One region of the Pulveribacter sp. genome, then DNA from elsewhere that is predicted to be linked to it. Evidence: riboswitches for the same ligand, from Rfam matches in the RefSeq annotation. Region 1 holds a riboswitch; the other holds the start of a gene.
The links. Region 1 has a riboswitch for S-adenosylhomocysteine ahead of ahcY (adenosylhomocysteinase). Riboswitches for the same ligand answer to the same signal wherever they lie in the genome.
Positions count from the first base shown of each region.

Region 1 (10,695 bases):
CTGCAGGCTGTGGGCCACGGAATCGATGAAGGGGCGCGAATACTCCACGCCGAACTGCTTGCGCACGGTGCGCGCCACGCGCGAGAACGGCACCATGCGGTCGCGGATGGCACGCAGCGTGGCCGGCAGCGGGGTGTCGTTGCACAGGCAGCCGTGCACCACGGCGCCCAGCGAATACAGATCGCTCCAGGGCCCCTGCTGCAACTGCTGGCCGGCGTCGGTGTACTGCTCGATGGGAGCGTAGTTGACCTTGAGCACCGAGGTCAGCCGCTGCGAGGTGTCGCCGATGACGTGGCGCGCGGCGCCCAGGTCCAGCAGCACGGGCGGGCCCGAGTCCTGCAAAAAGATGTTGTCCGGCGAGATGTCGCGGTGCAGGGCCTGGCCCTCGTGCAGCACGCGCAGCGCGCTGGTCACCGACCACAGCAGCTTGCGCAGCCAGGCCTCGGGCGGCGGCGTGCGCATGTGGGCACGCGCCTGCTTGAGCGTCATGCCGCTGTACAGCGGCATGACCATGTAGGCCGTGTGATTGGCCTCCCAGAAACGGAACACCTTGACCAGCGAGGGATGGTCGAACTGCGCCAGCAGGCGGGCCTCGCCCACGAAGGACGCCAGGCCCGCCTGATAGGACTGTTCGTCCGAGGACGAGCGCACCCACAGCGACTGCCCGTCGGCGCGGCCAGCCAGGGCGGCCGGCATGTATTCCTTGATGGCCACGAAGCGCAGCAGCGAATGGTCGAACGCCTGGTAGACCATGCCGAAGCCGCCCACGCCCAGCAGCGCCAGCACCTCGAACTCGCCCAGCCGCGTGCCCGGCGGCAGGGCGTCGACATGGTGGGCGACGCTGGCGGGGGTGGCTTGGGCAGGAGGGGCGGACATGGATGCGGTGCGGGTGGCTGGGCTCGGCAGCGGTGCATTGTGCGTCATCGCGGACGCGGCGCCCTGGTTACCATCGCCGCATGTTTAGTTATCGCCACGCCTTCCACGCAGGCAACCACGCCGACGTGCTCAAGCACACGGTGCTCATCGCCACCTTGCAGCATCTGTTGCTCAAGGAGGCCGCGCTCATGGTGCTGGACACCCACGCCGGCGCCGGCCTGTACCGCCTGGACGGCGACTACGCCAGCACCAGCGGCGAGAGCGCCGACGGCATCGCCCGGCTGCTGGCCGCGCCCGGCCCGCTGGCGCCGGCGCTGCAGGCGTATGTGGACACCGTGCGCGCCTTCAACCAGGGCCCCCAGGCGCGGGTCTACCCCGGCTCGCCCTTCATCGCCCAGCGCCTGCTGCGCACGCACGACCGCCTGAAGCTGTTCGAGTTGCACCCCAGCGACGCCCGTGCGCTGGAGCGCAACGTGGAGCAGCTCGAAGCCGGCCGCCAGGTGGCGGTGCTGCGCGAGGACGGCTTCGAGGGCGCCCGCAAGCTCTTGCCCCCACCGGCCCGCAGGGCGCTTGTGCTGTGCGACCCCAGCTATGAAATCAAGAGCGACTACGGCCGCGTGCAGGACATGCTGCAGGACGCCTTGAAGCGCTTTGCCACCGGCGCCTACGCCATCTGGTACCCCATCATTCCGCGCCCGGAGGCGCACGATCTGCCGCGCCGCCTGAAGGCCCTGGCCACCAAGGCCGGCAAGCCCTGGCTGCACGCCACGCTGACGGTGAAGGGCAGCAAGCTGGCGCCGCCGGCGGCCGGCGACAGCCGCCGCCCCGGGCTGCCGGCCAGCGGCATGTTCGTGGTCAATCCGCCCTATACCCTGCAGGCTGCCCTGCGCGAGGCGCTGCCCCAGATGGCCGAGCTGCTGGCGCAGGACCGGCACGCCGGCCACACGCTGGAAGCCGGCGGCTGACGCCGCCTAGCGCTTGCGCGGCTTGCGCCGTGCCTTGGGCTTCTGGACGGCCTTGGCGGGCTTGGCGGCCTTGGTGGGCGGCGCAAGCTGCAGGGCCTCGTCGGCCGCAGCCGCGTCCAGCCCCAGGCTGGAGCCTTCCACCTGCGTCTCCAGGTCCTCGGGACAGTTGTCGCTGCCCTCGTCCAGGCGCCACAGCTGCACCGGCTTGATGCCCAGGCCGACCATGCCCAGCTCCTCGGCGGCGGCGCGGCTCAGGTCGATGACGCGGCCGCGCACGAAGGGCCCGCGGTCGTTGATGCGCACCATGACGGTGCGGCCGTTGACCAGGCTGCGCACGCACAGGCGCGCGCCAAAGGGCAGACTGCGGTGCGCGGCCGTCAGCTCCTCGCGGTCATAACGCTCGCCGTTGGCGGTCCGCCGCCCGTGCAGGCTGTCGGCATACCAGGACGCCTGGCCGCTGCCCAGCAGCACCGGAGGTTCAGTGGTCGCAGGCTCGGGCGGCAGGCGCAGACCGGGCGGACCGGAAGTTTCCGCCGGGCCACGCTCGGGCTTGATGCGCAGCGCCGGCTCCGCCCTGCTGGGCGGCGCCCGCGGCGCAATGCTGGGGGTGGATGCCGGGGCTGTGGCCTCTGGCGCCGCAGCGACAGGCTCTGGCGGCGCAGCCGGCGGCGCGGCGCAGCCGGCAATCACGGCGGCAGTGGCCACGGCCCAGAGCAGTCGCAGGGAGAGTGGATGCATGGAGATGGCATTCATGCGTTGCGCAAGCAAGGCACTTTAGCCGCCCCGGCCCCACGCGCTGTTTCAGAGCTTGAGGCGCTCGCAGATGGCCAGCGTGGCCGCGCTCTGGTTCATGGTGTAGAAGTGCAGGCCCGGCGCGCCGGCGCGCAGCAGCTGCTCGCACAGCTGGGTGACCACGTCCAGGCCAAAGGCGCGGATGCTGGCCACGTCGTCGCCATAGCCCTGCAGACGCAGCCGGATCCAGCGCGGAATTTCGGCGCCGCAGGCGTCGGAAAAGCGCAGCAGCTGACTGGCTCCGGTGATCGGCATGATGCCCGGCACCACCGGCACGTCCAGCCCCAGCCGGCGCGTGTCCTGCACGAAGCGCTGGTAGGCGTCGGCGTTGAAGAAGTACTGGGTGATGGCCGAGTCGGCGCCGGCGCGCACCTTGGCGGCGAAGGCCTGCAGGTCGGCCTCGGCGCTGCGCGCCTGGGGGTGGACCTCGGGGTAGGCCGCCACCTCGATGTGGAAGTCCTTGCCCGTCTCGGCGCGGATGAAGGCCACCAGGTCGCTGGCATAGTGGAATTCGCCGCCCACACCGTAGCCGCTGGGCAGGTCGCCGCGCAGGGCGACCAGACGCTTGACGCCCATGGCCTTGAGCTGTGCCAGCTGCGCGCGCACGCTGTCCCGCGTGGCGCCGATGCACGAGAAGTGCGAGGCCGCATCCACGCCCTCGGCCAGGATCTCGCGCACGGCGGCGAAGGTGCCCTCCTGCGTGGAGCCGCCGGCGCCGTAGGTGACGGAGCAAAACTGCGGCGCGCGCGCATACAGCTGCTGGCGCACGCCGCGCAGCTTCTCGGCGCCCTCGGGCATCTTGGGCGGGAAGAATTCGAAGCTGATGGGCAGCAGCGTTGCGGTCGTCGTGCTCATGCGGCGCTCCGGAGGTCGGCGTGGATGAAGAATTCGCGGTTGCCGTCGCCGCCTTCGATGGGGCTGTCCAGCCAGGCGCGCACGCGCAGGCCCAGTTGCTCGCAGGCGGCGCGCAGGCGCTCCTCGACCTGGGCGTACAGGCTGGCGTCGCGCACGATGCCGCCCTTGCCGACCTGGCCGGGCTGCAGCTCGAACTGGGGCTTGACCAGCATCAGCAGCTGACCACCCGGCTGCAGCAGCGGCACCAAGGCCGGCAGCACCAGGGTCAGCGAGATGAAGGACACGTCGCCCGTGATGAACGGGAAGGCAGGCGTGATGTCCACCTGCTCGCGCCCGGCGCGGCGGCGGCGCACGGTGGGCAGGCTGCCGGCGGCGCGGGCCTGGGCGCGGGCGGCGCGCTCGGCCTTGAAGGCCTCGACCTCGTGCTCCTTGGCGTCGGCACTGTCGTCGTACTCGTCGTCCACCAAGCCGCCGTTGCGCATCCAGGCGTAGGGGGCCTGGGGCTGGGTGTCGTTGTCTTCGGGCTCGGCGTCGATGCGCTCGGACAGGGCTTCCTCGCAGGCCTCCTGCAGCGCCTCGGGCGTGAGGTGGCGGGCGTTCACGCCCTCCACGCCGACCACGCGGGCGTCGGCCTGCAGTCGCTCGTGCAGCTGGCCCTGGCCCACGTCCACGCCGATGACCTGCGCCGCGCCGTGCGCCAACAGGCAGTCGGTGAAACCGCCCGTGCCCTGACCCACGTCCAGGCAGCGCAGGCCGGCCACGTCGATGCCGGCGGCAGCCAGCGCGCCTTCGAGCTTCAGGCCGCCGCGCGAGAGGTACTTGGCCTCGGCCGCGTCCAGCAGCTGCACCTGGGCGCCGGGCGGGATGTCGTCGCCGTTCTTGCCCACCTTCTGCCACGGCAGCGTGGCCGCCAGGCGCCATTGCACGCCCGCGGCGATCAGCCGCTGGGCCTGCGAGCGGGTGGCCGCATGGCCGCCCTCCACCAAAAACACGTCCGCGCGCATCGCGCCTTCCTCTCTCTTTTTGATAGCTGCTGGCGCTTGCCACAAGCCGTTTTCAGATGATTTTCATATTGAAAACGGCACAAAACAAGCGCTAGCAGCTATGATTTTTGACGCTTAGTAGCGGTACGTCTCGGGCTTGTAGGGCCCGTTCTTGTCCACTCCGATGTAGGCGGCCTGGGCGTCGGTCAGCTCGGTGAGCATGGCGCCCAGCTTGGACAGCTGCAGCCGCGCGACCTTCTCGTCCAGCAGCTTGGGCAGCACGTAAACCTTGCCGGCCTCGTAGGCGTCGGGGCGGGTGAACAGCTCGATCTGCGCCAGCGTCTGGTTGGCGAACGAGCTGCTCATGACGTAGCTGGGGTGGCCGGTGGCGCAGCCCAGATTCACCAGGCGGCCCTTGGCCAGCAGGATGATGCGGCGGCCAGAGGGGAAGATGATGTGGTCCACCTGCGGCTTGATCTCTTCCCACTGGTACTGCTCCAGCGAGGCGACGTCGATCTCGTTGTCGAAGTGGCCGATGTTGCAGACGATGGCCTGGTCCTTCATGGCGGCCATGTGCTCGTGGCGGATCACGTCCTTGTTGCCGGTGGTGGTCACGAAGATGTCGGCCTTATCGGCCGCATATTCCATGGTCACCACGCGGTAGCCTTCCATGGCGGCCTGCAGGGCGTTGATGGGGTCGATCTCGGTCACCCAGACCTGGGCGCTCAGGGCGCGCAGCGCCTGGGCCGAACCCTTGCCCACGTCGCCATAGCCGGCCACCACGGCCACCTTGCCGGCGATCATCACGTCGGTGGCGCGCTTGATGCCGTCCACCAGCGACTCGCGGCAGCCGTACAGGTTGTCGAACTTGGACTTGGTGACCGAGTCGTTCACGTTGACGGCGCGGAACAGCAGCGTGCCCTTGGCCGACATCTCGTTCAGGCGGTGCACGCCGGTGGTGGTTTCCTCGGTCACACCGATGATCTGGGCGCTCTTGCGGCTGTACCAGGTGGGGTCTTCGGCCAGCTTCTTGCGGATGGAGGCGAACAGGATGCGCTCCTCCTCGCTGGCGCCGTTGCCGGCGACGAGGGAGGCATCCTTCTCGGCGCGCTGGCCCAGGTGCATCAGCAGCGTGGCGTCGCCGCCGTCGTCCAGGATCATGTTCGGGCCTTCGCCCTCGGTGCCTTTGGCGCCGAAGTCGAAGATGCGGTGCGTGTAGTCCCAGTAGTCCTCCAGCGATTCGCCCTTGATGGCGAACACCGGCGTGCCGCTGGCGGCAATCGCCGCGGCCGCGTGGTCCTGCGTGGAGAAGATGTTGCACGAGGCCCAGCGCACCGTGGCACCCAGCGCCTGCAGCGTCTCGATCAGCACGGCGGTCTGGATGGTCATGTGCAGCGAGCCGGTGATGCGCGCGCCCTTCAAGGGCTGGGCGGCGGCGTACTCGTCGCGGATGGCCATCAGGCCGGGCATCTCGGTCTCGGCGATGCGGATTTCCTTGCGGCCCCAGTCGGCCAGCGACAGGTCGGCAATGGCGCAATCGGCCTGCGCGGCGGAACGGGAAGTGTCGAGAACAGCGCTCATGGGTTTTCCTTCGTGAAAGAAGCAGGATGAAAACCACGCGCCTGGGGCGAAAGATACGGCTCACCGCACAGACAAAGCGTGGGCGAGCGTCGTTGCGGTCAGTCGATGTTTCCGAGCCTCACGCCCCGCCGGTTGGGGGCGCTGCAACGCTCCTCGGAAAGCGGCGATTTTAATACAGCCGTCTCCCCCTTCAGCCTGCCGGCGCATGAGCCGGGCGACGACCTGCGCGACATGCACCTTCCTACAGCGGCTGCCTGCTGGCCAGCCATGTAATCAGCACCATGATCAACCCCATGAGAGAGAGCACCCCCATGAAGAACATTCTTGCCATCGGTCTCGTGTCCATTGGCCTCGTCGGCCTGGTGGGCTGCGACGTGAAGAAGACCCAGGAAGGCAACGTCACGCTGCCCAAATACGAAGTGGAAAAAACCCAGTCGGGCGACGTCACGCTGCCCAAGTACGACGTGAAGACGCCCGACGTCAACGTGACCACCGAAAAGAAGGTCATTGAAGTGCCAAAGGTCGAGGTCACGCCAGCCAAGTGATCGGCAGGGGCAGGACCGCCGCGCCGGCCGGTCGCTGCCCCCTGCGCGTGGCACGGGATAATCGCGGGTTTCCCATCCCTTTTGCGCCGCGCGAGCCCGTGCGGCCTCTGCCCGAATGCCCGCACCGTTCCTCGCCGAAACCCGGCGGCGCCGCACTTTTGCCATCATTTCCCACCCGGACGCGGGCAAGACCACGCTGACGGAAAAGCTGCTGCTGTTTTCCGGCGCCATCCAGATCGCTGGTGCCGTGAAAGGCCGCAAAGCCAGCCGCCATGCCACGTCCGACTGGATGGAGATTGAGAAGCAGCGCGGCATCTCGGTGGCCTCGTCGGTCATGCAGATGAGCTACCGCAAGCACGTCATCAACCTGCTGGACACGCCGGGCCACAAGGACTTCTCGGAAGACACGTACCGCGTGCTGACGGCCGTGGACTCGGCGCTGATGGTGATCGACGCCGCTAACGGCGTGGAAACCCAAACGCGCCGGCTGATCGAGGTCTGCCGCCAGCGCGACACGCCCATCATCACCTTCGTCAACAAGATGGACCGCGAGGTGCGCGACCCGCTGGACATCCTGGACGAGGTCGAACGCGAGCTGGGCATGCCCTGCTGCCCCATGACCTGGCCGGTGGGCCAGGGCCGGCAGTTCGGCGGCATCATCGACCTGCGCACGCGCACCATGACGGTGTTCCAGCCCGGCAGCGAGAAGCGCCCGGAGGACTTTGAGGTCATCTCTTTGAGCGAGGCCGACAAGCTGCGCGCGCGCTTCGGCCAGACCTTCGACGACGCGCTGGAGAGCATGGAACTGGCCGTGGGCGCATCCGCCGCGTGGAGCCACGAGGAATTCCTGGCGGCCAAGCTCACGCCGGTGTTCTTCGGCTCGGGCGTGAACAACTTTGGCGTGAAAGAAGTGCTGGACGCGGTGGTGGACATGTCGCCCCCGCCCGGCCCGCGCACCAGCACGCTGGTCGTGAACAAACAGCCCGTCGAAAAGACCGTGCACCCCGAGGACGAGGGTTTTGCCGGCGTGGTCTTCAAAGTGCAGGCCAACATGGACGCCAACCACCGCGACCGCATCGCCTTCGTGCGGGTGGCCTCGGGCAAGTACACGCCCGGCATGAAGATGCGCGTGCAGCGCACGGGCAAGGAGCTGCGCCCCACCAGCGTCGTCACCTTCATGAGCCAGCGCCGCGAGGCGGTGGAAGAGGCTTATGCGGGCGACATCATCGGCTTTACCACCCACGGCGGCGTGCAGCTGGGCGACACCATCACCGACGGCGCGCAGCTGCAGTTCACCGGCCTACCCTTCTTCGCCCCCGAGATGTTCATGACCGTGGTACTGAAGAACCCGCTGCGCACCAAACAGCTGCAGCAGGGGCTGATGCAGCTGGGAGAAGAAGGCGCCATCCAGGTCTTCAAACCCGAGGCCGGCGGCAACATGCTGCTGGGGGCGGTAGGGCAGTTGCAGTTTGAGGTGGTGCAGCATCGGTTGAATACCGAGTACGACTGCGATATCCGGCTGGAAGGCTGCCAGTACACGGGCGCCCGCTGGATCACGGCGGATGCGCAGCAAGAACTGCGTGAGTTTGAAAACGCCTATCCGCTGCGGATGGCGCGGGATGCGGCGGATACGCTGGCTTATCTGTGCACTTCGCCCTATGACGTGCGGCTGGCGCAGGAGCGGTTTCCGAAGATTCATTTTCATCCGCTGCGGGAGCATGCGGGGTTGGCGTTGCAGGCGGCGGCTTAGGCCGCGTATTGTCCGACCACGACCGGCATCCAAAATATTAGAACATGCTGCGTATCTTTTTAATATTTTTCCTGTCCATCGGATTCAACGGCATCAATTGGGCAAAAGACGCGCCTCACGTTTACGCCTTCATTGAAAATATAAATTACGAAACGGGATCAAATCATCTACATATCAATGGCCGATTTACAGCAGGAGACGACAACAAAGCCGGAACCACATTCCAGATACAAGCCAAGGACAAGCGTGGAGAAATCGTAAATAAAAATATAAATAGCGAACGCTTCAGCATAGAGGTCAAATTTGAAGATCCACTGCCAGGTGGACTTCTCAAAATCAAAGCAAGCGCCGTCTCTCCCGCAGGAGAAAGATTTGACCTCCACCTTGCCGACGGAACCCAGCCCCTCGCCCATATACCAAAGATATACACACGACACTGGGCATTGCTGGGAATTATTCTGACCGCAATCGCACTCACCTATTCAAGGCGAATTCAGCAATCTGGCCTACACCTCGCCAATTGGACACAACAGCATGTCAAAGGCATAGCTGCCGGAATACTAATTTTCAGCCTCTCGCTAGTTCTCATCGGTATTACGGGGAGTTCTTTTCGCATCGCTTTAGAAGGGCCTGTGGCAAAAGCCATCTCCACCGCAAGCGGTAGCGACGCACGAATTTTTAAGCTGCAATCCTCTCGAGGGGATGAGTGGGGAATTTTAACGCCCAATATCCTTGCCCAAGTCAACCACACCCCTCCATTTCCAATCATCAATACCAATCTAGGTATCGATGGGCAGAATATGGGCATACTTGGCATGACTGGTGCACCCGTTGCACAGTGGGCCGCGATTGCTCGCCCAGCAACATGGGGCTACTTCTTTCTTCCACTTCGTCAAGCCCAATCATGGCAATGGCAGCTCCCCTTCTGGGGATGTTTGTTGGCCCTATGGTGGCTATTAAATCTCTTCAAACCTCAATCTGCCGGTCGCAATCTTGCACTAGCCACTCTTTTCTGCATTGCACCTTATGCCGCAGCCTGGTCAAATTGGCCACTCTACTTTACCCTTTTCCCAGTTCTGGCATTTTCCAGCTTTATTAAGCTTCTCGAATCCAAGAGGATTACACATGCCCTCCTTTGGGGAGCCGGAATAGGATACTCCATTGCAGCCTGGGTATTGACGCTCTATCCCCCATGGATGGTTACCATCGGAACCTTGTGCGCCCTCCTTTGCATCGGCCTATTATTAGACCGGCGTTCATCACCAGAAATTCAATTCAAGCTGGCGGCAAGCGGTTTAACCTTAGGATTGGTTATTGCGACTGTAATTCTGGGGAGTTGGTGGCTCGACACCAGAGATGCTATTGAGCTGACACAGAAGACGGTTTATCCCGGTCAGCGCACCACGCTCACTGGAGGCACCGGCAGTATTCTCTGGACTTTCCGCGGCTTCACCAACGCCGAAGCTATAACCTTCGGGGGAGATACACCATGGACAAACCAACCGGAGATCAGCTCATACATTTGGCTTCCATTGGCCATGTTATGGTTATGCGCCTATGGATTGGCACGAGAAAAGAGAAATCGCTGCCTGCTATTAGGCTGCACCATTTTTATCGTATATTATTTTGTTTTTACCTTCATAGGAGTTCCCGAGTGGATGGCAAGGCTCACCCTATGGGGGCGGGCGCCAACAAATCGAACTGACGTCTCTCTTGGGTTGGCATTTATCATTTTACTTTGCCTAACCAGGCGAGAGTGGTTTATTCCCCTGACGCAGGAAAGATCCATCTGGCCGCGTAAAGCAGCGGCAGCCATCATCGCCATTGGAAGCTCTTGTTTGGCTTATGCAGTACTAGCCGAAATGCCCGTTTTCATTTTTCCGAAAAATAGCATTGTTTATATTTCTGTTTTCTTGGTTTTCAGCATTTTCTGCGCCTGGTGGCTAACACATGGGAAAACATCCGGCCCGATAGCTTTACTTCTTATACTCTCACTCGTGGCCACGTTTGGATTCAACCCAATAGCAAAAGCACCGAAGAAGGTAGAGATGACTCCCGAGGTTAAAATGTTAGCCTCAGATGAGAACGGAAATTTACACAGAATTCTTTTTGTGAGCGGCGAAGGAATGGGTCCGCACTTATTCGCAGCAGTTGGATTGCCCACTATAAATGGAGTACTTGCATATCCACAGCTTACCTTGTGGAAGAGGCTCCAACTTCCAGAGAAGGATTGGCCGATCGTCAATAGGTATCAACATCTTGCATTCACAACCGGAAAACCCGCCAATTACGAAAGCTACTCGGTAAGCTCTCCGTGGATGGAATGGGTGGTGGTTACAATAGATCCA
Region 1 is NZ_DAMATK010000001.1:730,412-741,106, reverse strand. Features, by position in the region: gene RT282_RS03435 (serine/threonine-protein kinase) at 1-876, opposite strand, end outside; gene RT282_RS03430 (23S rRNA (adenine(2030)-N(6))-methyltransferase RlmJ) at 957-1,841, shown strand; gene RT282_RS03425 (septal ring lytic transglycosylase RlpA family protein) at 1,848-2,579, opposite strand; gene metF (methylenetetrahydrofolate reductase [NAD(P)H]) at 2,643-3,488, opposite strand; gene RT282_RS03415 (TlyA family RNA methyltransferase) at 3,485-4,492, opposite strand; gene ahcY (adenosylhomocysteinase) at 4,607-6,052, opposite strand; S-adenosyl-L-homocysteine riboswitch at 6,130-6,213, opposite strand; gene RT282_RS03405 (hypothetical protein) at 6,364-6,597, shown strand; gene RT282_RS03400 (peptide chain release factor 3) at 6,713-8,347, shown strand; gene RT282_RS03395 (hypothetical protein) at 8,392-10,695, shown strand, end outside.

Region 2 (10,695 bases), on a different contig from region 1:
GCACCAGCGCTTCGCAAAACAGGCGCAGGGTGTTGAAGGTGCCCGTGAGGTTGATGGCGATCACGCGGCGAAACGCTTCCATTTCGCGCGGCACGAAGCGCCCGCTGTCCCGGTCGCGCCGGAACACCCGCGCCGGCCCCAGCACGCCGGCGCAGTTGACCAGGATGCGCGGCGCGCCCCACTGGGCGCGCAGCTGGGCGAAGGCCTGCTCCATCGCCGCCGCGTCGGCCACGTCACCGCCCAGGGGCAGCAGGTCCGGGGCGGCGGGCAGGGCCGACAGGGCCTCTGGCAGGTCGATGGCCACCACCCGCGCGCCGTGCTGGCGCAGCATGTCCAGCGTCGCGCGGCCCAGGCCGGACGCCGCCCCCGTCACCACGGCAATGCTGTCTTGCAGTTGCATGGCCTGTCCCTCCTTCACAGACGGGCGGGCATGCGCAGCCCGCCGTCCAGGCGAATGACTTCGCCGTTGAGCATGGGGTTGAACACGATGTCCAGCACCAGGCGGGCAAATTCCTCGGGCCGGCCGGCCCGCCGGGGAAAGGGCGGCACGGCCGAAAACACGACCTCGCGCGAGGCGGGCGCCAAACCCAGGGTCATGGGCGTCTCGAAGACGCCCGGCGCAATGCCCATGACGCGGATGCCCCACTCGCCCAGCTCGCGCGCCAGCGGCAGCACCATGCCGGCGCACCCGCCCTTGGATGCAGCGTAGGCGGCCTGCCCCACCTGCCCGTCGAAGGCGGCGATGGACGCGGTGTTGATGACCACACCCGCCTGCGCCGAAGGGTCCTGCCGGGCCTCGATCATCTGTGGCACGGCGCAGCGGATGGCGTTGATGCTGCCCAGCAGGTTGACGGCGATCACCTGCTCGAACTCCGCCAGCGGCATGGCCTGGCCCTTGCGCACCACGCTGCCCGGCTGGGCCACGCCCGCGCAGTTGACCAGCACGTAGACGGAACCATGGCGCTCGCGGATGCGCTCGAAAGCCTGCTCCATGGCCTCGTCGTCGCTGACGTCGGCGGCCATCCAGGCGATGCCCTGCGGCGCATCCCCCGGTGCGGCGCGGTCCAGCGCGACCACCTGGGCACCGCGCGCCTGCAGCGCCCGGGCGGCGGCGGCGCCCAGGCCGGAGGCGCCGCCGGTGACCACGGCCACGCGCCCCTGCAGGTGGTCCTCGGCCGTGTAAGGGTGCTGCGGCATCAGTCGGGCCGCTTCATCTTGCACGCCAGCGGCGGCTCGGTGACGGAGCCGTCCACCTTGGCCACCGTCTTCCAGCCCAGGCCCAGGCCTTCGGCGTCGTACTTCACGCCCTTGACGAGCTGGTTGATGTACAGCGGATGCGTGGCCTGGTGGTCATCCTTGCGCATCTTGATCTTGCCGAAGGGCGAGTCGTACTCCATCCCCTCCAGCGCCCGCGCGATGGCCGCCACGTCGTCGGCGTTGCCCACCTTCTCGATGGCCTTGGCCAGCATGTCCATCTGCACCAGGATCGAGGTGTAGTACAGGTCCTCGCCGAAGTTGGCCTTGAAGTCCTTTTGCAGCTTCTCCAGCTCGGGCTGCTTGTCCTCCACCGGCACGTTGGGGTGCCAGGAGGCGATCTGCAGCACCGTGTCCTCGCCGGCCGGGCCAATGGCGGTGGGCACGCCGTACAGCCCGCCGTAGTAGGTGATGTACTTGGTCTTCAGGCCCGCCTCCTTGCTGGCACGCACCAGCAGCGCCAGGTCGTTGCCCCAGTTGCCTGTGAGCACGGTGTCGGCGCCGGCCTGCTTGATCTTCAGGACGTAGGGCGAGAAGTCCTTGATCTTGCCGAAGGGGTGGAACTCGTCGCCCACGAACTGCACGTCCGCACGCGCCTTGCCGATGATCTCCCGCGCATCCTTGGAGACCTCGTGGCCGAAGCTGTAGTCCTGGTTGAGCAGGTAGATCTTCTGGATCGAAGGGGTCTTGGCCACGTAGTCGGCAATGGCGCGCATCTTCATGCGCTGGTGCGCCTCGAAGCGGAACATCCAGAAGCTGCACTTGGCCTCGGTCAGCTCGGGCAGGGCCGAACCGTAGTTCAGGTACAGCACGCGCTTGTCGGGGTTGCGCTGGTTGTGCTTGTCCACCGCCGTGAGCAGCGCGCCGGCGATGCCGGAATTGCCGGCCTGCACCAGCAGGCGGATGTTCTGGTCGACGGTGCTGGTCAGGCTGGCCACGGCCTTGTTGGAGTCGCCAGCGTTGTCCATCTGCACGACCTCGAACTTGCGTCCCAGCACGCCGCCGCGCTCGTTGATGCGTTGCACGGCGTACAGCAGCGTCTTGGCCACCGTCGCTCCGGTGGAAGCCGTCGGCCCGGAGAAGGTGTCGATGTGCGCCACCCGGATGGGCGGCTGCTGGGCCCAGGCCAGCACGGCGGTACTGGCCAAGGCGGCCACGGTGGCCGAACGGGCGAAACGTCGAAAGGTCATGGTGTCTCCTGGGATCCGCGTGCGTGCAGCCACGGTTTGCTTGTAGGTCACTCTGAGTTACTGCTCGGTAACTCCGAGTGAATCCTAAAACCCCCGGACTGCCAGCGTCAAGCACAATGGCTGCTGCCGCGCCCTCTGTCCGGGAAATCCCTGTCCATGAAAAAGTCCGCTCCCTCGCCCCGTACCGCGCCCACCGCCGCGCCCGCGCGCTGGAACAACGCCCTGGCTGCCACGCCCGACCCGCATGCGCTGCGCAAGCGCGCGCTGATCCTGGCCGCGGGCCGGGTGTTCGGCGACAAGGGGTTCCACAACACCACGCTGGACGACATCGCCAGCGCGCTCTCGGTCACCAAGCCGGCGCTGTACCGCTACGTGCAGAACAAGCACGAGATCCTGTACGAATGCCACCGCATGGCCGTGGGGCTGGCCGAGGAGGCGCTGGAGCAGGCCCGGCAGCTGCACGCCGACGCGCCGCTGCAAGCGCTGCGCAGCTTCGTGGCGCTGTACATCCGCAAGATGACCAGCGAGCTGGGCACCTGCGTCATGCTGACCGAGTACTACTCCATGACGGCCGAGCACAACGAGCGCATCCAGCAGCGCCGCCGCGTGATCGACCGCGGCCTGCGCGACATGGTGGCCCAGGCCGTCGAGCGCGGCGACATCGCGCCCTGCGACCCGAAGTTCGCGGTGTTCTTCATCATGGGCGCCATCAACAACATCAACCGCTGGTTCTCCGACCAGGGGCCCGCCGCCGGCCCGGACATTGCCGAAACGTTCGCCGACTTCGCCCTGCAGAGCCTCAAGCCCACGGCATAACAGGCGGCGCGCCAGCTCGGCCGCGGCCGCAGGAATTGCAAGCCTTTTTGGGCTTCAGCCCTTATCCAGCATGCGCTGGCAGCTCCTTTTTCAGGAGTAGTCAGCACCGTGCGGCGCGGCTCAGCCCAGGTTGGGCGCCAGGCGCCGGCGCAACTCGTCCAGGTCCATGCCGCGGCGCGCGGCCATGTCCTGCACCTGGTCGTCACCGATCTGGCCCACGCTGAAGTATTTCGCCTCGGGGTGGGCGATGTAGAAGCCGCTGACGCTGGAGGCCGGGTACATGGCGAAGCTGTCGGTCAGCTCCATGCCGATCTCTTGCGCCTGCAGCAGTTGGAACAGGCCCACCTTGGCCGTGTGGTCGGGGCAGGCCGGGTAGCCGGGGGCGGGGCGGATGCCCTGGTACTTCTCCTTGATGAGCTCTTCGTTGCCCAGGGCCTCATCGGCCGCGTAGCCCCACAGGTCTTTGCGCACGCGCTCGTGCAGGCACTCGGCGAAGGCCTCGGCCAGGCGGTCGGCGATGGCCTTGAAGAGGATGTTGGAGTAGTCGTCCAGCGCGTCCAGGAACTCCTTTTCCTTCTTCTCGGCGCCGATGCCGGCCGTCACCGCGAACAGGCCGGCGTAGTCACGAACGCCCGATTCCTTGGTCGCCACGAAGTCCGCCAGACAGCGGCTGGGGCGCAGGTTGCCCTCGGCGTCCACCTGCTTTTCCGTCTGCTGGCGCATGCCGTACCAGGTCATGGCCACTTCGCTGCGCGTCTCGTCGGTGTAGAACTCGATGTCGTCGCCCACGCGGTTGGCCGGGTACAGACCCATCACGCCGTTGGCGGTGAGCCAGCGCCCGTCGATGATCTTCTTCAGCATGGCCTGGCCGTCGGCGAAGACCTTGCGCGCCTCCTCGCCCACCACCTCGTCCTGCAGGATGGCCGGATAGGGCCCGGCCAGGTCCCAGGTCTGGAAGAACGGGCCCCAGTCCAGGTAGCGCACCAGTTCGGACAGGTCGAAGTTGCGCAGCACGCGCCGGCCCAGGGCGCGCGGCGTGGTGGGCGTGAAGCGCTCGAAGTCGACGCGCGCGGCGTTGGCGCGGGCGCGCTCGATGGGCCACAGCGGCACCTTCTTCTTCTTCGCGTGCAGGTCGCGCACGTGGTCGTAGTCGGCGCGCACCTCGGCCAGGTAGCTGTCCTTGTTCTCGCCCAGCAGGCTCTGCGCCACGCTGACGCTGCGCGACGCATCGGGCACGTAGACCACGGGGCCGTCGTACTGCGGCGCGATCTTCACGGCGGTGTGCACGCGCGAGCAGGTGGCGCCGCCGATCAGGAGCGGAATCTTCTTGATGCGGAAGTAGTCGTCGCGGCTCATCTCGCCGGCCACGTACTGCATCTCCTCCAGGCTGGGGGTGATCAGGCCGGACAGGCCGACGATGTCCGCCCCTTCGGCCTTGGCGCGCGCCAATATTTCATGGCAGGGCACCATCACGCCCATGTTGATGACCTCGAAGTTGTTGCACTGCAGGACGACGGTGACGATGTTCTTGCCGATGTCGTGCACGTCGCCCTTGACGGTGGCAATCACGATCTTGCCCTTGCTGGACACGTCCAGGCCGGCCGCCTCCTGCGCCTTCTTTTCTTCCTCGATGTAGGGGATCAGGTGGGCCACGGCCTGCTTCATCACGCGCGCGCTCTTGACCACCTGGGGCAGGAACATCTTGCCGGCGCCGAACAGGTCGCCCACGATGTTCATGCCGTCCATCAGCGGGCCCTCGATCACGTGCAGCGGACGGCCGCCGCCCTGCACCACGATCTGCTGATACGCCTCTTCCGTGTCCTCGACGATGAAGTCGGTGATGCCATGCACCAGCGCGTGCGACAGGCGCTCGCCCACGCTCTTGGGCTGCTCGGGCGTGCCGCGCCACTCCAGCTTCTTGCTGTCGTCCTTGGCCGCGCCCTTGGCCGCCTCGGCGATCTCCAGCAGACGCTCGGCCGCGTCGGGGCGGCGGTTGAGCACCACGTCCTCCACGCGCTCGCGCAATTCGGGGTCCAGGTCGTCGTAGACGCCCACCATGCCGGCGTTGACGATGCCCATGTCCATGCCGGCGGCAATGGCGTGGTACAGGAACACGGTGTGGATGGCCTCGCGCACCGGGTCGTTGCCGCGGAAGGAAAACGACACGTTGGACACGCCGCCCGAGACCTTGGCGCCGGGCAGATTCGCCTTGATCCAGCGCACCGCCTCGATGAAATCTACGGCGTAGTTGGCGTGCTCTTCGATGCCCGTGGCGATGGCGAAGATGTTGGGGTCGAAGATGATGTCCTCGGGCGCCATGCCCACCTCGTCCACCAGGATGCGGTAGGCGCGCTCGCAGATCTCGGTCTTGCGCGCGAAGGTGTCGGCCTGGCCCTTCTCGTCGAAGGCCATGACCACGGCGGCCGCGCCGTAGCGGCGGATCAGCTTGGCCTGGCGCTTGAACTCCTCCACGCCCTCCTTCATGCTGATGGAGTTGACGATGCCCTTGCCCTGCAGGCAGCGCAGGCCGGCCTCGATGACCTCCCACTTGGAGCTGTCCACCATCACCGGCACCCGGGCGATGTCGGGCTCGGAGGCAATGAGGTTCAGGAAGCGCACCATCGCGGCCTTGCTGTCCAGCATGGCCTCGTCCATGTTCACGTCGATGATCTGCGCGCCGTTGTCCACCTGCTGACGCGCCACCGACAGGGCCTGCTCGTACTGCTCGCCCAGGATCAGGCGGGCGAAGGCCTTGGAGCCGGTGACGTTGGTGCGCTCGCCGACGTTGACGAACAGGCTGCCCTGGCCGATCAATACGGGCTCGAGGCCCGAGAGTTTCATGGGGGGGACGAGGGCAGCAGACATCGGACTCACCTGTGCAGACAGTTGGAGGACAGGTGAGCGTCGTTGCGAAAGTAGAAGAAAGAGCGCGCCCCCAAGCCTGACGGGCTGCGGCCCGCTGCAACGCTCCTTGGGGGAAAGCCTGCGATTCTATCGTCGCGCCCCTTGCGGCATGCTGCATAGACACGATGGCCGCACGGCCGCTTAGGATGGCGGCGCCATGCCTACCTCCCGCCCCTCCTCGCCTCCTGCTACGCCGGCGCTACAGCCTGCCGCCCTCGACTTCACCCGGCCCGCGCACGAACTGGCCCCGCTGCTCGTCGGCGTGACCCTGCTGGTCGACGGCGTGGGCGGGCGCATCGTGGAGGTGGAGGCCTATGACGGCAGCGACCCGGCGTCGCACAGCTTCAACGGCCCCACGGCGCGCAACGCGGCCATGTTCGGGCCGCCGGGGCGGGCTTATGTGTACCGCTCGTACGGCGTGCACTGGTGCCTGAACCTGGTCTGCGCCAGCGAGGGCGACGGCGCGGCGGTGCTGATCCGGGCACTGCAGCCCACGCATGGGCTGGAGGCGATGCGCGCACGCCGCGGCCTGCAGGACGAGCGGCTGCTGTGCGCCGGCCCGGGTCGGCTGTCGCAGGCGCTGGGCATCGATCTGCGCCTGAACCACCTGCCGCTGGACGCGCCGCCTTTTGCCCTGCTGGCGCCACCCGGTGGCGCGGCGCCGGCCGCGCTGGCCACGGGCCCGCGCATCGGCATCAGCAAGGCCGCGGACGTGCCCTGGCGCTTTGGCGAGGCGGGCTCGCCCTACCTCAGCCGGCCGATGGGCTCCATCGGAACACGCCGGATCAGCAGGCGCCCGTAGCGGCGGGCTGGGCCGAGGCCGGCAGGCCGAAGATGCGGTCGAAGGCCCAGTTGAAGAGGTAGGTGTAGACCAGGAAGAACAGCAGCAGCCCGGCCTCCATCAGCGTCGCCTCCCACAGGCCCACGCCAAACCACCAGGCCATCAGCGGGATCAGCATCAGCGCCAGCCCGCCCTCGAAGCCTACGGCGTGCACCACGCGGCGCAGCACCGAGCGGCCCTTGACCTGCTGGCGTGCCTCCCAGCGCTCGAACAGGTGGTTGAACGTCACGTTCCACACAATGGCCAGCGTGGAGGCGACGACCGACATCACGCCCGAAGCCGCGGCCTCCTGCCCGATGGCGATGAACAGCGCGCTGGAGGCCAGGATGGCGATGAATTCGTAGAGGGCGACGAAGACCACCCGGCGCCGGGGGCCCTGCAGCCCCGTGGCCGATGTTGTTGTTGCTGGCATGGCCGGCAGTATAGGAACGGGGGTATTCCCTAGCACACATGCGGGTCAAATCGGCCTCCAACCCTTTTCCAGACTGCGCTGGCAGCTCTTTTTTTGATAGCGAAAGAACGGGACGCCGCGCATGCCCAACCCATGCCAACCGTGCATGCCATGCAAACACGGCGGCGTTGGACAGCGCGCAGACGCAGGCATAGAGTGGTCCGCCTGCAAGCTTCACTCCGCCCGAGGAACCCTTCCATGTCCGCAGCCCAGCCCGCCGCACCGGCCACCCGCCACACCCTGCCCTCCTACCTCGACCCCAGCCACCTCGGCCCCTGGGGCATCTACCTGCAACAGGTGGACCGCGTCACGCCCTACCTGGGCAACCTGGCGCGCTGGGTGGAAACGCTCAAGCGCCCCAAGCGCGCGCTGATCGTGGACGTGCCCATCGAGATGGACGACGGCACCATCGCCCACTTCGAGGGCTACCGCGTGCAGCACAACACCTCGCGCGGCCCGGGCAAGGGCGGCGTGCGCTTCCACCAGGACGTGACGCTGTCCGAGGTCATGGCCCTGTCGGCCTGGATGAGCATCAAGAACGCCGCCGTCAACGTGCCCTACGGCGGCGCCAAGGGCGGCGTCCGCGTCGACCCGAAGAAGCTCTCGCGCGGCGAGCTGGAGCGCCTGACGCGCCGCTACACCAGCGAGATCGGCATCATCATCGGCCCCTCCAAGGACATCCCCGCGCCGGACGTGAACACCAACGGCCAGATCATGGCCTGGATGATGGACACCTACTCCATGAACGTGGGCGAGACCTCCACCGGCGTGGTCACCGGCAAGCCCGTCGACTTAGGCGGCTCGCTGGGGCGCATGGAGGCCACCGGCCGCGGCGTGTTCACCGTGGGCGCCGAAGCGGCCAAGCTCACCGGCATGCCCATCGAGGGCGCGCGCGTGGCCGTGCAGGGCTTTGGCAACGTGGGCGGCACGGCCGGCCGGCTGTTCGCCGAGGCCGGCGCCAAGGTGGTGGCCGTGCAGGACCACACCGGCACCGTGCACCGCGCCAGCGGCCTGGATGTGCCCGCCCTGCTGGCGCACGTGGAGCAGACCGGCGGCGTGGCCGGCTTTGCCGGTGCCGACACGATGCAGGACGCCGAGTTCTGGGGCGTGGCCTGCGACATCCTGATCCCGGCCGCGCTGGAGGGCCAGATCACCCAGGACAACGCCAGCCGCATCCAGGCCAGGATGGTCATCGAGGGCGCCAACGGCCCGACCACGCCCGAGGCCGACGACATCCTGAACGACAAGGGCGTGCTGGTGCTGCCCGACGTGATCTCCAACGCCGGCGGCGTCACCGTGAGCTACTTCGAGTGGGTGCAGGACTTCACCAGCTTCTTCTGGACCGAGGACGAGATCAACGCCCGCCTGGTGCGCATCATGCGCGAGGCCTTCGCCGGCGTGTGGCAGGTGGCGCAGGAGCACAAGGTGACTCTGCGCACCGCCACCTTCATCGTGGCCTGCAAGCGCATCCTGCATGCGCGCGAGATGCGCGGGCTGTACCCCTGAGCGCTGCCACGCCGGCAGCCCGGCCGCCCGAGCCGGCCGGCGCGTGAAGCGCCCTGGGCGCCCTGACCTCAGGCGTCAGCCATAGGTCAGGAACTGCTCGCGCAGCAACGCGGTGAGCATGTCCACCCGGGCCGACGGGGCATATTGCGGCGGCAGGGCCAGCACCACCTCGACCGAGCATTCGGGCTGCAGCGCCAGGATCTTCAGGTCCTGGTCGAAGACCGCCGCCATGTAGGGATTGACCACACCCACGCCCAACCCCTGCGCCGCCAGGCGGCAGATGGTGGACGAGTAGTTGGTCTCGATGGTGGCGCTCGGCGTCACGCCGAAGGCCAGCATCTTCTGCTGCAGCTGCATGAAGATGCTGTCGCTGGCGTTCAGGGTCAGCAGCAGCTGGTCCTGCAGGTCCTGCACGTGCAGCTGCGCGCGCCCGGCCAGCGGGTGGTCCGGGTGCATCACGCACACCCCCTGGCCGCGGTGCAGGACGGTGGCGTCCAGCGCCTCGGAGGCCAGCACCATGGTGCTGAGCACCAGGTCGAACTTGCCGTGCAGCACCCCGTCGCGCAGCTCGTTGGCGCCCAGCGTCTGGATGCTGAGGTGCGCGCCGGGGTAGCGCTGCAGGTACCGGCCCATGACCGGCGGGACCACGCTCAGCGCCAGCGCCGGGGTGCAGCCGATGCGCAGCGAGCCCGCGCCCGACTGCCGCAGCACCGCCAGTTCGCGCTCGATGCGCTCGCGCCCGACGAAGTGCTGCTGCACGGTCGCATACAGCTCCATGGCCTCGCGCGTCGGACGCAGCCGGCCCTTGTGCATCTCGAACAGTTTCACGCCCGCGGCCGCCTGCATCTGCGCCAGCAGCCGGCTGATGGAGGGCTGGGTGGTGTGCATCAGCTGCGCGGCCGCCGTCGTGGTGCCGGTCTGGATGACGGCCTGGAAGGCCTCGATTTCCCGGGCTTGGAGGGGTCGGACCATGGAGGAAACCTCAGGGAGTCTGCGGATCAGAGCGCTCCGCAAATGGCCGGTCGCGCCGTCCGGATGGTACGGAAAAAGGCGCAATCCTATATCCAGCATGCATAGCCAGTGCCCGCAATAGTATTGGATTGCATGCCCCATGGCGACCTACAGTGTCCCCGGCAATGGCTATTTCGGGAGCGGCGCGCTTGCGCACCGCGTTACCCCTGTCAGTTCGTAGGGCACTTCCATGACTGGACCGATCATCAATTCCCCCTGTCCCATCCGCCGCCTCGGCAGCGATGCGGGCCACCATTTCTTCGGCTACTACAACAAGACCGTGTGGGACCGCACCGGCCGGTACGTGCTGGCCAACCGCGTGCCCATGGCCGACGCCCCCTTGACGCCCGAGCTGGAAGCGGAAGTGGGTTTCTTTGATCTGACGGAGCAGGACCGCTTCCACCGCGCCGGCACCACCCGCGCCTGGAACTGGCAGATGGGCTGCCAGCTGCAGTGGCTCGACGGCCTGGCCGGCCGGCAGCTGATCTACAACTGCCGCGCGGACAACCCCGATGCGGTCTATCCGGGCTATGCCTCGGTGGTGCACGACGTGGACAGCGGCGCGCAGCGCATGCTGCCCCTGCCCGTGTACTCGGTGGCGCCGGACAGCAGCTTCGCCCTGTGCGTGAACTACAGCCGCCTGTACATCACCCACGAGACCATCGGCTACGCCTGGACGCAGGCCCCCGAGGCCATGCCCAACGCGCCGGCCGAAGACGGCA
Region 2 is NZ_DAMATK010000005.1:46,635-57,329, reverse strand. Features, by position in the region: gene RT282_RS13985 (SDR family NAD(P)-dependent oxidoreductase) at 1-400, opposite strand, end outside; gene RT282_RS13980 (SDR family NAD(P)-dependent oxidoreductase) at 415-1,197, opposite strand; gene RT282_RS13975 (branched-chain amino acid ABC transporter substrate-binding protein) at 1,197-2,444, opposite strand; gene RT282_RS13970 (TetR/AcrR family transcriptional regulator) at 2,601-3,260, shown strand; gene metH (methionine synthase) at 3,381-6,101, opposite strand; S-adenosyl-L-homocysteine riboswitch at 6,153-6,239, opposite strand; gene RT282_RS13960 (DNA-3-methyladenine glycosylase) at 6,322-6,966, shown strand; gene RT282_RS13955 (PACE efflux transporter) at 6,950-7,417, opposite strand; gene RT282_RS13950 (Glu/Leu/Phe/Val dehydrogenase) at 7,655-8,962, shown strand; gene RT282_RS13945 (LysR family transcriptional regulator) at 9,038-9,934, opposite strand; gene RT282_RS13940 (hypothetical protein) at 10,164-10,695, shown strand, end outside.
Region 2: it holds a riboswitch for S-adenosylhomocysteine, as region 1 does, so the genes downstream of both, metH (methionine synthase) here and ahcY (adenosylhomocysteinase) in region 1, are expected to answer to the same signal.